2 regions of the Azospirillum sp. UENF 112521 genome follow, and region 1 is predicted to be linked to the other one. Evidence: riboswitches for the same ligand, from Rfam matches in the RefSeq annotation. Region 1 holds a riboswitch; the other holds the start of a gene.
The links. Region 1 has a riboswitch for manganese ahead of ACWPN8_RS24250 (manganese efflux pump MntP). Riboswitches for the same ligand answer to the same signal wherever they lie in the genome.
Positions count from the first base shown of each region.

Region 2: linked by a shared signal. The riboswitch ahead of ACWPN8_RS33530 (manganese efflux pump MntP) and the one ahead of ACWPN8_RS24250 (manganese efflux pump MntP) in region 1 are both predicted to bind manganese.

Region 1 is NZ_JBSNCI010000004.1:819,852-826,952, forward strand. It holds gene ACWPN8_RS24230 (ABC transporter ATP-binding protein) at 1-710, shown strand, start outside; gene ACWPN8_RS24235 (metallophosphoesterase family protein) at 766-1,485, opposite strand; gene ACWPN8_RS24240 (nucleotidyltransferase domain-containing protein) at 1,478-2,263, opposite strand; gene ACWPN8_RS24245 (glycosyltransferase) at 2,444-4,054, shown strand; yybP-ykoY riboswitch at 4,221-4,407, shown strand; gene ACWPN8_RS24250 (manganese efflux pump MntP) at 4,410-4,979, shown strand; gene ACWPN8_RS24255 (hypothetical protein) at 5,095-5,862, shown strand; gene ACWPN8_RS24260 (alpha-hydroxy acid oxidase) at 5,944-7,101, opposite strand, start outside.
Region 2 is NZ_JBSNCI010000009.1:418,163-425,263, reverse strand. It holds gene ACWPN8_RS33540 (citrate/2-methylcitrate synthase) at 1-556, opposite strand, end outside; gene ACWPN8_RS33535 (CoA transferase) at 666-2,069, shown strand; gene ACWPN8_RS33530 (manganese efflux pump MntP) at 2,131-2,709, opposite strand; yybP-ykoY riboswitch at 2,792-2,916, opposite strand; gene guaD (guanine deaminase) at 2,943-4,289, opposite strand; gene ACWPN8_RS33520 (urate hydroxylase PuuD) at 4,325-5,512, opposite strand; gene ACWPN8_RS33515 (LysE family translocator) at 5,810-6,397, shown strand; gene ACWPN8_RS33510 (sensor histidine kinase) at 6,504-7,101, shown strand, end outside.

The DNA.
Region 1 (7,101 bases):
GCGTCGCTGCCGTTCTCGACGGCGTCGGGCTCGGCCATCTCGGCGACCGCTATCCGCACCAGATGTCGGGCGGCCAGCAGCAGCGCGTGGCGCTGGCCCGCGCGCTGGTCTACAACCCGCCGGTCATCCTGCTCGACGAGCCGCTGTCGAACCTCGACGCCAAGCTACGCGAGGAGGCCCGCATCTGGATCCGCACGCTGATCAAGCGGATGAACCTGACCGCCGTCTTCGTCACCCACGATCAGGTCGAGGCGATGGCGATTGCCGACCGCATCGTCCTGCTCGACGGCGGCCGCATCGTCCAGGCCGGCACGCCCGAACAGCTCTACACCGAGCCGGTCAGCCTGTTCGCCTCCGAGTTCATGGGCGTCAACAACCAGATCAAGAGCCGGGTGCAGGACAAGCGCGGCGGCTACGCCCGCATCGAGCTGTCCGGCCACCCGCTGTGGGGCAAGGACCGCGCCGGCAAGGGCGTGTCCGAGGAGGCCACCGGCGTCATCCGCCTGGAACAGGTCGAGATGGTGGACGGCCCAGGGGGAGGGGATGGCGAGAACCGCATCCCGGCCGAGCTGGAGACCTCGGTCTATCTCGGCAGCCACTGGGAGCATGTCTTCCGCTGCGGCGACCAGACGCTCCGCGCCTTCGGCCGTCCGCTGGCCGCCGGCACCCACTGGCTGCACCTGCCGCCGGAACAGCTCTGGGTGTTCTGACTGCCGGCCCTCTACCGCCACTGATTTCCCTCTCCCGTCCCGGGAGAGGGCACTCTCACACCTCGATCAGCGCATAGGGCCGCCCGGTCTCCTTGGGGATGGTCTGCGCCACATTGTAGACCGGCGTCCCCCGCAGCGTCTTTCCGCTGTATGTCCCGTGATGCGCATGCCCATGCGCCACCGCCCGCACATTGTCGAAGCGGTCGATGGTCTCCGCCAGCCGCGACGAGCCCAGGAAGGGGAAGATCTCCGTCGGCTCCCCCTCCACCGTCGCGGCGATGGGGGCGTAATGCAGCACGACGAACACCCGCTCGGTGTCGAGCTGCCGCAGCGCGCTCTCCAGCCGCATCGCCTCGTTCACCGCCTCATGGACGAACTGCTTGATCGCCGGCTCGCCGAAGCTGTCGAGCATCCGGTTGCCGAAGCCGCCGCCGAAGCCCTTCACCCCGGCGAAGCCGACGCCGCCGATCTCCTGCGGCGCCCCGTCGAGGAACCGCACCCCGGCCTGGGCCAGGATGTGCTGGACCTCCTCCACATGACCGCATTCGTAATCGTGGTTGCCGAACACCGCGACCACCGGAATGCCGATGGAGCGCAGGGCGTCGGCCAGGATCTCCGCCTCGCGCGGCTTGCCGTGGTTGGTCAGGTCGCCGCACAGCGCCAGCACGTCGGCCTTGCCGGCGATTTCCTGGAACAGCTCGCGATAGGGATATTGCGTGGTCTCGCCGACATGGATGTCGCCGATGGCGGCGACGGTCAGCCTGCGCTCATCCATTCCCGTTCTCCTTCGGGTTCTGCCTGGTGCCCTCCTCCCCGACCACGTCGGCGAAGCCCCACTCGGTGACGTCGATCAGGTAATCCTCGCGCGAGAACAGCCGGCCCCGGCAGATACGGGTCTGGGCGACCGGCAGCTTGGCGCGCTCCTGCATCCTCTCCAGCAGCTCCGCCACCAGCCAGTCGGGCACGCGGTCGCGCTCGGTCGGATAGATGAAGCGGAAGTTCAGCAGGTGGATCAGCAGCACCTCCCAATGCTGCTCCATGTGGGCGAGCAGCCGTTTCCAGTCGATCCTGTCATGCTGCTTCAGGATCATATGGACGACGTCCGGCCCGTCGTACTTGTGGCGCATCTGGACGAAGGATTTGGAGAAGATCATCTCGGTCGGCGCCACCAGCGGCACGTCGCTGCCGCAGATCACCGCGCGATGCTCCTCCTTGAACCAGCGGTCGTTGACCGGGTTGATGGCGACCGCCGAGTTGAAGATGACGTCGAAGAACAGCTCGCCATGCTTGACCTTGCCGATCCAGCGCTCGTCCTCGATCTCCGTCTCGAAGCCATGGTCCTGGAAATGGGACAGGATGCGCGGGAAATCGCCGCCGCGGCAGAAGATGTCGATGTCCTTGGTCGGCCGCGTGATGCCGGTATAGGCGCTGATCGCGTAGGTCCCGCCCAACAGGAACGGGATGTTGGACTGGGTCAGCAGCTTGAGGCTTTCGGTATAGAAGGCCTCGGCCTCCGCGGTGACGGTGGCGCTGCCCTCACGGAGTTCGCTCATGGACCACTCCCCATTGCACCGGCCTTGCGCGGCGGTGCTGCACATTGACCCGGTACAACAGGGCAGGGCGGGGAGTGTTGCGGGACAGGCGTCTGCCGTGCCCTGCGTTTCCGGCTGTGCTTGCCGCGGATCGGGAAATTTGATCTGGTGCGGCAGGGTGGCCTTACCGGGGGTTGAACCATGGAGCTGTCGGCGGGAAGTTCCGCGGATGCCGTCGCCGCGCTCAGCCGGGCCATGCTGCGGCCGGTCGAAAGCGCGTCCGCCTTGCGGGAGATCGAGTCCTTGCTGGAGCGTCTCCGCCATGCCCCGCCGGACGAGCGTGCCGCCTGCGCCACGCAGCTCGGCCGCCTGACCGGCGCTGCCGATCCGGTCCTGCGCCTGTCCGCGCTGGCCGCGATCACCGGCGACCTGCGCCGCTACGACGAGTTGCTCGACCTGATCGAAGCCGAGTTCGAGCGCCCAGAGTTCGAGCACCCGGATCTCGACCGCCTGCTTCACATCTATTGCTGCATGGGCCGCCAGCTTTTCCTGATGCGCATGAACGGGGCGAGCCGGCCCGGCTTCTTCGAGGATCGGCTGTTTCCCCACTACACCCGCCTGATCGGCGCGATCCGCGACCGGCTCGGCCTCGCGCCGCGGCCCCGCCCGGCGGGCAGCCCGGCCACCGGGCGGGTCGTGCTGGTGACGAACCAGTTTCTGTCGCTGCGCCACCAGCCGTCGCGCGACCTGCTGTCCTATGCCGCGGTTCTGGAGGAGCGCTGCGGCCGGGAGGTGGTGATTCTCAACACCAACATCATGCCGGCCGACATCCACAGCCTGTTCGTGCCGTCCTTCGCATCCTCGGTGGAGCCGGCCTTCGACGGCAAGCAGGTGATCGAGGCGGACGGCCGCTCCTTCCGGATGCTGTCCTCGACCGGCCGCGGGCTGAGCCGGGACAAGATCGACTGGTTCCTGCGCGCGGTCGACTGGCACGACCCGGACGTGGTGGTGTCGCTGGGCGGATCGGTCATCGTCGCCGACCTGCTGGCGGCGGCGCGGCCCACCCTCTGCATCCCCACCACCAGCGGGGCCACGCCGTCGCTGGCCGGCATCGTGCTGGATTTCGGCGGGGGGAGCCGGCCGGAAAGCGGTCCGCTTGCGGCCTCATGGCGGCCCTTCCGCTTTCTGCATTCACTGATCGGCGCACCGGAACCGGACAGGACGGTTCCCGCCAAGGCACCCTCCAAAGCGGCGGCCAGGGCCGGCTACGGCCTGCCGGACGATGCCTTCCTGTGTCTGGTGATCGGCAACCGGCTGGACGAGGAGGCCGACGGCGCCTTCCTGGCGATGCTGGAGTCCCTCATCGACCGTGCGCCGCGGGTGGCGGTGGCGTTTGCCGGCGAGGCGGCGGCGCTGCCCTTGCGCCTGCAAGGGTCGCGGCATGCGGAACGCCTGGTCCACCTGGGCTATGTCACCGGCATGGCGGATTTGATGCAGGCGGCGGACGCCTATGTGAACCCGCAGCGCACCGGCGGCCGGGCGAGCGCCGCCGAGGCGCTGGCGGCCGGCGTTGTCCCGGTTTCGCTGCCGGTCGGCGACGTGTCGGCCGTCATCGGCGCCCGGTTCGTCGTGCCCGATTATGCCGCCGCCGTGGAGCGGCTAGCCCTGCTGGCCGAGGATCCCGCCGCCTTCGCCGCTGCCTCTGCCGACGCCCGCGACCAGGGGGCGGGGCGCGCCGATCCGGCGGAAGCCGCGGCTGCCCTGTCGCGCTACCTGGACGAGGCCGTGTCGCTGCACCGGCCTTGCCCGTGACCGCCGGCGGGACTGCCCCACAGGGTCATAGCCAAGGCTATAGAATGAAATATTTGTAATCCGACAGTAACGGAGAGCGTTCATCCGCCTTCTGGCCAGGGCCGTGATCGTCTTTGAAGTGCAAATGACTGTTCGACTTGGCGGTTGACGCGCGGTGACTGCCGCTCTATGGTCGCCGCCGTTGGGGAGTAGCTTCCGGCGGCCTCGCCGGGAACGTGTCAACATTCTTGCGCCCGATGCGGCGCATGGCACGTTCAGCGGACATTCGTCTGCCTAGCGAGACCAGTGTGCCCGAGACTCCGCGCCGGCCGGATTTCGGACATGCTGTCTCATGTGTCCGGCAGGAACCGCTCCCGTGACTCCTCTGTCTATCGTCGTGCTGTCGCTCAGCATGTCTGCCGACGCCTTCGCCGCCTCCATCGGCCGTGGCGCATCGCAGCGCCCCAGCGTCGCCGTCGCCATCAAGGGCGGTCTGGTGTTCGGTGTGGTCGAGGCCATCACGCCGCTGGTCGGCTGGGCGCTGGGTCTGGCGGCGGCCAGTTACGTCGCCGCCGTCGATCACTGGATCGCCTTCGTGCTGCTGTCGCTGGTCGGCGGCAAGATGGTCTGGGAAGGCTTCCAGCCCGAGACCGACGATCCGGAGCGGCAGGCCCGCCGCGCGAGCCCCTGGACGCTGGTCGCCACCGCGGTCGGCACCAGCATCGATGCGGCGGCGGTCGGCGTCTCCCTGGCTTTTCTCGGGTCCGACATCGTCACCATCGCCCTGTCCATCGGCTTCGCCACCTTCGCGATGACCACCATCGGCATGCTGATCGGCCGGGCCGTCGGCCATCGCATGGGCAAGATCGTGGAGGTGCTCGGCGGGTTGGCGCTGATCGCGCTCGGAACGTCGATCCTGGTCGAGCATCTTGAGCTGTTCGCCTGACCGGCGGCGGTGGGGAACGACGAGAAGGGGCATGCGCGAAATGAAAATAATCCTATAAAACGGGAAAATTTCTTATAGGCTTGCCGCGTCCTTTTGCCAAACGCGGAGCCACGCCATGCCCCTCGATCCCCGCAGCTTCACCACCGAAAATTTTCCCCGCTGGGCCGAGGAGCCGCCGACCCCGTCGGAAGGCTCCCTGGTTCCCGGTTCGCAGTTCCAAGAGGAGCAATGGATCATGGCCGCCGGGATGCTGGCCCGCGGCAACAGCTTCCTCCAGGTTTCGCGCGCCATGGGGTGCAGCCGCACCACTTTGTGGCGGGCCTATTACGGATCCAAGGATTTCCGTCACAGGGTGTGGTGGGAGCGGCAGGCGCTGAACCGCGAGGCCGAACTGCGCCTGTCCTCGCTGCGGGTGCTGGTGGCCGAGCAGATCGAGCGGCTGGTCACCTCGGGCGATCCCGCCACCGTCCGCTGGCTGGCCGAACGGCTCGGCCTCATCCCCGGTCTCGGGGCCGCCCGCAACCCCGCGCGGGACAGCCGGGAGATGGGGGCGGAGGAGGAAACGCTGCGGGCGCCCCGCCCGGACGACCCGCCCGCCGTCACCGTCCCCGAACTCGACGACGACATCCCCGGCTATCTGCGCGAGGACGCTGCCGATTGCCCTCTCTCCCCCGGGGAGAGGGAGGGGACCCGCGCCGCAGGCGTGGGGAGGGTGAGGGGGCCGGCGCGCGATCCGCGCGCCGCCAAGGGGCATTCTGCCCCTTGGCAATCCCCTGGCGCGGCCGTTCCGTCCGCGCTGCCCCCCTCACCCAACCCTCTCCCCAGGGGGGAGAGGGCTTACAGGCGGTCGCCTTCGCCTGACGTCGGTGTCCGGCGCCGGTAGGTGGGCGATGGAACATCACCCGAAAACTGTTCCACGCCGTTCCATCCCCCCGCCGGCCAGGACGGAGACAACATCCCCCGGTCAGCCCCCGAAATTCGGCTTCCCCGCCAGGATGTTGGAAGTCACGTGCCGGATATCGCGCAGGCCGCACATCGCCATGGTCACGTCCATTTCCTTACGGATGATCTCCAGGCACTGGGACACGCCGGCCTCGCCGCCGGCCCCCAGCCCATAGAGGAAGGCGCGGCCGATGAAGGTGCCCTTGGCGCCCAGCGCCAATGCCTTGACCACGTCCTGGCCGGAGCGGATTCCGCCGTCCATCAGCACTTCGATGCGGTCGCCCACCGCCTCGACGATGGCCGGCAATGCCGAGATGGAGGAAATCGCGCCGTCGAGCTGCCGGCCGCCATGGTTCGACACGATCAGCGCGTCGGCGCCGGTGTCGGCCGCCATCACCGCGTCCTCGGGATCGAGGATGCCCTTCAGGATCAGCTTGCCGCCCCAGCGGTCCTTGATGCGGCGCACGTCGTCCCAGTTCAGCGTCGGGTCGAACTGCTCCGCCGTCCAGGAGGACAGCGACGACAGGTTGCTGACCCCGGTGGCATGGCCGACGATGTTGCGGAAGGTGCGGCGGTGGGTCCGCAGCATGTTGATCGACCAGCGCGGCTTGGTCGCCATGTCCAGGATGTTGCCGACGGTCAGCTTCGGCGGGGTGGACAGCCCATTCCTGATGTCCTTGTGGCGCTGGCCGAGGATCTGGAGGTCGAGCGTCAGCACCAGCGCCGAGCAGCCCGCCGCCTTGGCGCGGTCGATCAGCTTGTCGATGAAGGCGCGGTCGCGCATGACGTAGAGCTGAAACCAGAAGGGCTTGTCGGTGTTCTCCGCCACATCCTCGATGGAACAGATGCTCATCGTCGACAGGGTGAAGGGCACGCCGGCCTTGGCCGCGGCGCGGGCGGCCAGGATCTCGCCGTCGGCATGCTGCATGCCGGTCAGGCCGGTCGGGGCCAGCGCCACCGGCATCGCCACCGGCTGGCCGACCATCGTGCTGGCCAGCGTCCGGTTGGTCATGTCCACCGCCACGCGCTGGCGCAGCTTGATCCGGCCGAAGTCGGACTCGTTGGCGCGGTAGGTCGATTCCGTGTAGGAGCCGGAATCCGCGTAATCGTAGAACATCCGCGGCACGCGCCATTCCGCCAGTTGCCGCAGATCCTCGATGCAGGTGACGGGCCGGTCGGT
Region 2 (7,101 bases), on a different contig from region 1:
AGAGCAGGCGCAGCAGGTTGCCGCAATTTTCGAAGAACCGCCCATCGGTCGGCCGCCAGGACGCCGTCGCCTCGTCGGCCGATGCCGCCAGCAGCAGGGCGGGCAAGGCCTCCGCCGGCGAACTCGCCGCGCAATGAGGCAGCAGGGCGTCATAGCCGGGAAGGGCGACCGGCGGTTCCGGCGGGAAGGCGGTTTCCACCGCGCAGGCCCAGAACAGCGCCGCGGTCTCCTCCAAAGTCGCCGTGGCGGCCAGACGCACGGCGTCCTGTCCGCGGTAATAGAGCCGCCCGTGCCGGATCAGCGTGATCGCCGATTCCAGGACCGGCGCTCCCCAATCCAGTGTTGATTTGGCGACCTCCTTCGGCCGCCGGCCGCGTTTGCGCTCCACCCCCAGCCGTTCGACCTCATCGGCCAGATAACGGCTTTGCCGCGGGTCCGCCGCGGGATGGGCCTGCAACAGGCCGCGGCTGACATAGGCGTAGAGGGTCTGGCGGGACACTCCCAACCGTTTCGCCGCCTCTTCGGCGGACAGATAGACCGTCAGCGCGCCCGTCATGGTGCCCACCCGTCACATTGATCGAAACAATCAAGATTGACGATATAGCTGGCCCGCGATGGAGTGAAGCCGGAGCGGCCTGGAACCCGCTCTTCCGATGGAGAAAATCATGGCGCTGATGAACGGGGACTCCGGTTCCCCGCAACGCACGGCCCTTGCCGAAATCTGGCGGGCCGCCGGCGGCGACGACCGGCTGGTTGGCTCGGTCGTGCTTCGTGGCGAAGGGACTCTTCCCTCCGTCTTCGCGGTCAGTGCGCTGGCCACCGCCGCAACGGCCGCGGCCGGTCTGGCCGTCGCCGAATTCAAGGAAGCAGCCTTCGGCCACAACCCGTCCGTGACGGTCGACCAGCGTCTGGCCTCCCTGTGGTTCGGCACCTCCGTAAAGCCGTTGGGCTGGAGCCTGCCACCCGCCTGGGACCCGATCGCCGGCGACTACGAGGCCAGGGATGGCTGGATCCGCCTTCACACCAACGCCGTGCACCACCGCGATGCAGCCCTTCGCTGTCTCGGCGCACCGCCCGACCGCGATGCGGTGGCCGCCGCCGTCCGCCGCTGGGACGCCGACGGGTTGGAAAGCGCAGTCGTCGGCGAAGGCGGGTGCGCCGCGACGATGCGCGATCTCACATCCTGGCGAAGCCATCCGCAAGGACAGGCGGTCGCCCGGGAACCGCTGCTGTGGGTCGAGGCACAGGAGCCGGCCGACGCCGTCCATACTCCTGCCCGGCCCCCTGCCCGGCCGGAGCGTCCCCTGGCAGGCGTGAAGGTTCTGGACCTGACCCGCGTCCTCGCCGGACCGGCCGCCACGCGGTTCCTTGCCGGTTTCGGCGCCGAGGTGCTGCGGATCGACCCGCCTTGGTGGGACGAACCTGCCCTTCTGCCCGAGATGACGCTCGGCAAGCGCCGCGCCCGCTTCGACCTGCGCGACCCCGGCCAGCGGGCACGGTTCGCGGAATTGCTGTGCCAGGCCGACCTGCTGGTGCACGGCTATCGTGCCGATGCCCTCGACCGGCTGGGGCTCGACCTTCAAACCCGGCAGCGCATCCGCCCCGGCCTGATCGATGTGTCGCTGGATGCCTATGGCTGGACCGGCCCCTGGAGGAGCCGCCGGGGCTTCGACAGTCTGGTGCAGATGAGCGGCGGGATCGCCGCCGAAGGGATGCGCCGCGAGGGCGGCAACCGGCCCAGGCCCTTGCCGGTCCAGGCGCTCGACCATGCCGCCGGCTATCTTCTCGCCACCGCTGCGGTGCGCGGCCTGACCCGCCGGCTCGCGGACGGGCGGGGATCGAGCTGGCGCACATCCCTGGCCAGGGTCGGGACGCTGCTCACCGAACTGCCGTCCTCTGACGGCGGCCCGACCATGCCGCCCCTCGGCATGGAGGATTTCACGAACGATCCGGAAAATACGGCCTGGGGACCGGCCCTGCGCCTGAAGCCCGCCGTGACGGTCGAAGGATCGCCGGTCCGCTGGGAACGGCCGGCCGGACCGCTCGGCACGGACGAGGCGCGCTGGTAGGCCGGCAAGGCGGCGGGAGTTTCGGCATTTTCGGTGCCTCTCCCGCCGTTCGGTGCAGCGCTTACCCCATCGTGTGCTCGAGCAGGATCTTCGCGCCCAGCCCGATCAGCACCACGCCGCCGGCCATTTCCGCCCAGCGCCCCAGATGGTTGCCGGCGGCCTTGCCGATCAGCACGCCGCCGAAGGCGACGGCGAAGGTCACCACGCCGATCAGCGCCGAGGTCGTCACCATGTCGACATCGACCAGCGCCAAGCCCGCCCCCACGGCGGCGGCGTCGATGCTGGTGGCGACGGCGGTGGTCAGCAGGGCCAGCCATTCGGCGCGCACGCTGCGCACCGGGCCGCAATCCTCCTCGCCCTCATCCTCGCCGTCCATGATGGCGTTGCGCAGCATCGCACCGCCGACCGCCAGCAGCAGGCCGAAGGCGATCCAGTGATCAACCGACTCCACCAGGCTGGCGAAAGCGATGCCGATGCCCCAGCCGACCAGCGGCATGGCGAACTGGCAGACGCCGAAGGCGGCTCCCACCCGCACCGCTTCCGGCAAACCGGCACGGCGCGAACAGGCCCCGCGGCCGAGAGCGGCGGCGAAGCTGTCCATCGAAAGGCTGAAGGCGAGCGCGAGGGACGTGGCGATCATGGCTATTCCCGGGCCAGACAACACAGTGGAATCGGACGGACTCCGGCTGGCCGCGGAGATGTCCGATCCACTGGTCTCGCCGGGTCGACCCTTTGGTCGCCGTGCGCGCCATGGCGGTAACGGCCGGAGGCCGAAACCATCCAAGTCTGTTGACGCGAACCCCACCGGATCGCTGCCGGCGGGTGGCTACTCCCCAATGACGGCGGAAGTCCTACAGGGACTAGGGGCTTGGGTCAAGCGCCGGTTTGCCGCAGGTGCGAATTGCGGCCGCGTAGATAGGTGGCGGCCACCGAACGGTCGTCGCCCAGCGTCACTTGGATGAACAGCTCCTCCTCCAGATCGCAGTCCACCGCCTTCATGCGATGTCGCATAGCCGGCGTCGCGGCGGGATCGAGCACGACGAGGTCGGCCCAGCGGCCGGGCTCCAGGCTGCCGATCTCGCCGGCCATGCCCAAGGCTTCGGCATTGCCGCGGGTCATCCAGTGCAAGGCGGCGAGCGCCGGCAGGTTCTGCCGCCGCAGTTGCAGCACCTTGTAGGCCTCCGCCGCGGTGCGCAGCATGGAATAGCTGGTGCCGCCGCCGACATCGGTGGCGATGGCGGTGCGCACCGGCCGCTCCGGCTTCGACAGGGCGTCGAGGTCGAACAGGCCGCTGCCGATGAACAGGTTGCTGGTCGGGCAGAAAACGGCGACCGAGCCGCTCTCCGACAGCCGGGCCATCTCCGCTTCCGACAGATGGATGCAGTGGCCGAACAGCGAGGTCGGCCCCAGCAGCCCGAAGCGGTCATAGACGTCGGTGTAGTCGCGGGCACCTGGGAACAGCCGCCCCACCTCGGCGATCTCGTCGGTGTTCTCCGACAAATGGGTCTGCATGTGGACGCCGGGATGCTCGCGCAGCAGCGCGCCGGCGGCCTCCAGCTGCGCCTCGGTCGAGGTGATGGCGAAGCGCGGAGTCACGGCGTAGCGCTGCCGCCCGGTCCCGTGCCAGCGGCCGATCAGATCCTTGCCGTCGCGATAGCTGCTCTCGGCCGTATCGGTCAGGGCGGCGGGCGCATGGCGGTCCATCATCACCTTGCCGGCGATCAGCCCGGCGCCGCGCGCCTCGGCCTCGGCGAATAGGGCGTCGACCGACTGCGGGTGGACCGAGCCGTAGACCACAGCCGTGGTCGTGCCGTTGCGCAGCAGCTCGTCCATGAAGAAGGCGGCGTTGGCGGCGGCATGGACCGGGTCGGCGAAGCGCTGCTCCTCGATGAAGGTGTATTTTTCCAGCCAGTCGAGCAGCTGGGCGCCGTAGGAGGCGATGACCTGGGTCTGCGGGAAATGGATGTGGGTGTCGATGAAGCCCGGCAGCACCAACTTGCCGCTGTGGTCGTCGACCGCCACCCCGTCCGGAACCCGGCCACGCAGGTCGGCCCAGTCACCGGCCTCCAGAATCCGCCCGTCCGCCCCGACCAGCAGCAGCCCGTCCTCACGATAGGTCAGGCAATCGAGGTCCCCCGGTCCGGCGGGTGCGCGGTTGAAGCTGAGCAGGCGCCCGCGGACGGCGGCGGAAACGGGGGCGGCGATAAACTGGTCGGGCATGGGGGTCCGGTTCGATGGAGTGCTGTGAGGGAGGGTTACTTAATGTCCCCGGACCACGCCGCCAACACCGCCCGCTCCTGCGGGGTGATTCCGGTGATGTTGGCGGGGGGCATGGCGCTGCTGTAGCCGGCTTGCAGGCGGATCTGCTCGGCATGGCGGCGGATGCCGTCGCCCTCCAGCACGACGCCGCGCGGCGGGGTGGCGATGCCCTCCCACACCGGCTGGGCGGCATGACACATGCTGCAGCGGGTGGCGACGATCTCCTCCACCTGATTGAAGCCGACCTTCACCGGCGCCGCAGCCGCCGTATCGGCGGTCGCCGGCCCCAGGGTGCTGAGCCAGATGCAGCCCAGCATGCCGGCGGCGGCCACCCCCCAGGTCCACCAGGGCGTCGGCTTGCCGGCATGGCGGCTGTTGAAGAAATGGCGGATCGCCGTGCCGACCACCAGGACCAGCGCCACCATCACCCAGTTGTAGCGGGTGGAGCTGACCAGCGGGTAATGGTTGGACAGCATCAGGAAGACGACCGGCAGGGTCAGGTAATTGTTGTGCAGCGAGCGCTGCTTGGCCTTTTTGCCCAGCGACGGATCCGGCGTCTCGCCGCGCAGCATGGCGGCCACCGTCTTGCGCTGGTTGGGGATGATCAGCATGAAGACGTTGCAGGCCATCATCGTCGCCATCAGGGCGCCGACCTGCAGCATGGCGCCGCGCCCGCTGAAGATCTTCGTCATGCCCCAGGCGGTCGCCACCAGCATGACGAATCCGGCGACAGCCAACGCCCCGTCGTTGCGGCCAAGCGGCGACTTGCACATCAGGTCATAGGCGACCCAGCCCGCCACCAGCGCGCCGACGCTGATCGCCACCGCCTGCCAGTGGCTGAGCGCCAGCACGTCCTGGTCGATCAAAAACAGGTCGGCGCCGCGGTAATACAGCACGCACATCAGGAAGAAGCCGCTGAGCCACGTCGCGTAGGATTCCCACTTGAACCAGGTCAGCTCCTCCGGCAGCTGCGGCGGGGCGACCATGTATTTGGTCATGTGGTAGAAGCCGCCGCCATGGATCTGCCAGGCGTCGCCCGCCGTCCCGGCCGGCGCCCCGGTGCGCTTGCGCAGCGAGGCGTCGAGATGGATGAAGTAGAAGGACGATCCGATCCAGGCGATGGCGGTGATGACGTGCAGCCACCGCGCCAGGGCGTTGATCCATTCCCACAGGATGGGCTCCATCGCGCGCACGCTCCTTCCGGTCAGGTCGATGGCTTGACTGTAAGGCCAGTGTGCAGCTGCGGAAAACCATTCGTCCGTCCCAACAGCTTCAAAAAATGACGAAAGATGGAACTGCGGTTTCAAGCTCGCTGCCGAAGGAGTGCGGCCGCGGCAGTCACGATCATGGCGACGCCCTCAGCCATCCGCTCCATTAGGATACGTAATGTGAAAGATTAAGATTATTCCATTCCTTAATTCCTCCGACCGCTCTAACCAGACCTCAGGTCATCGGGTCGGGGGGTGGAGGAGATGCAAACCTTGAGCGGTTTCGCGCTTTTCGTGCTGGCGGCAACGATGTCTCCCGGCGGGGCCACGACGCTTGCCACCGCATCGGGCATGAATTTCGGCTATCGGGGATCGCTTCCGTTGATCGCCGGAATATCGCTCGGCCTCGCCGGCATGGCCGCCGCCGCCGCGGCCGGGATCGAGGGTATATTCGTTGCCGTGCCGGCGATACAGACGGCGGTCAAGATCGCGGGAACGGCTTATCTTCTCTGGCTGGCTTTTCAGCTGTCACGGACGGGTGCTCCGAAGACGACCGGATCGGTTGCCAAGCCGGCGAGCATCGCGGGCGGTGCCTGGCTTGTCCTGTACAATCCGAAGGGCTGGGCGATGACCACCGGAGCCGCCGCATCCTTCTCGTCGATTGGCGACGGTCCGGCCGAAGTTGCCGTTATTCTCGGAATTGCCTTCGGATGCTTCGCGTCGATATCGCTGTCGGTCTGGTGCCTGGGCGGCCGGCTGCTCCGGCGCGTCCTGACCCGGGACCGGCACTGGAGAGCACTCAACATCGCGCTGGCGCTTCTCCTGGTCGCATCGATCCTGCCGATCTGGATCGATCCATGACGGCAAATCCCCGGCCGCCGAAAGACCCGAGCCGTCAATCGATTGCCAACCCTCCTGCGAATTGGTAGAGGAACTAATTCTTCCTCGTACCGCACGGCTCTCCGCGATGCCCACGTCCGGCAGCACAGTCACCCGCCGTGCCCTTCTGATGCTGCTCGCCGCCGCCTTCGCGCTGCTGGCGATTATCGTGATGTCGGGGTGGCTGGCAGACAGCACTCAGCAATATTCCCGCTCGGTCAGCCGGATATCGTCCCTGCGCGTCGCCGCCGGGACCCTGCTCAGCCAGTTGCAGGATGCCGAGATCGGACAGCGCGGCTACCTGCTGACCGAGGACCGCCAGTATCTCAAGCCCTACGAGACGGCCGTCGCGGCGGTGGACGCCACCATCGCCCGGCTGCGCGAGCTGGCCGACGGCGATGCCGGCGAGCTGCGCATCCTCGACCATCTCGTCGATCTGGCTGCGGCCAAGCGGCAGGAGTTGGCGGAGACCATCGCCCTGATGGAGGCCGGACGCCGGGACAACTCCCTAGCCATCGTGCAGACCGGGCGCGGCATGAGGCTGATGGACGATGCCCGGCGCTCGCTCGCCGACCTGATCACCCCCGCCGATGCGCAGCTCGACACCCAGCTCCGCGCCCTGACCGGGCAGGCCAGGACATCGGGATGGGTGGCGATCCTGGGCGGCCTGTTCATCCTGCTGGTCG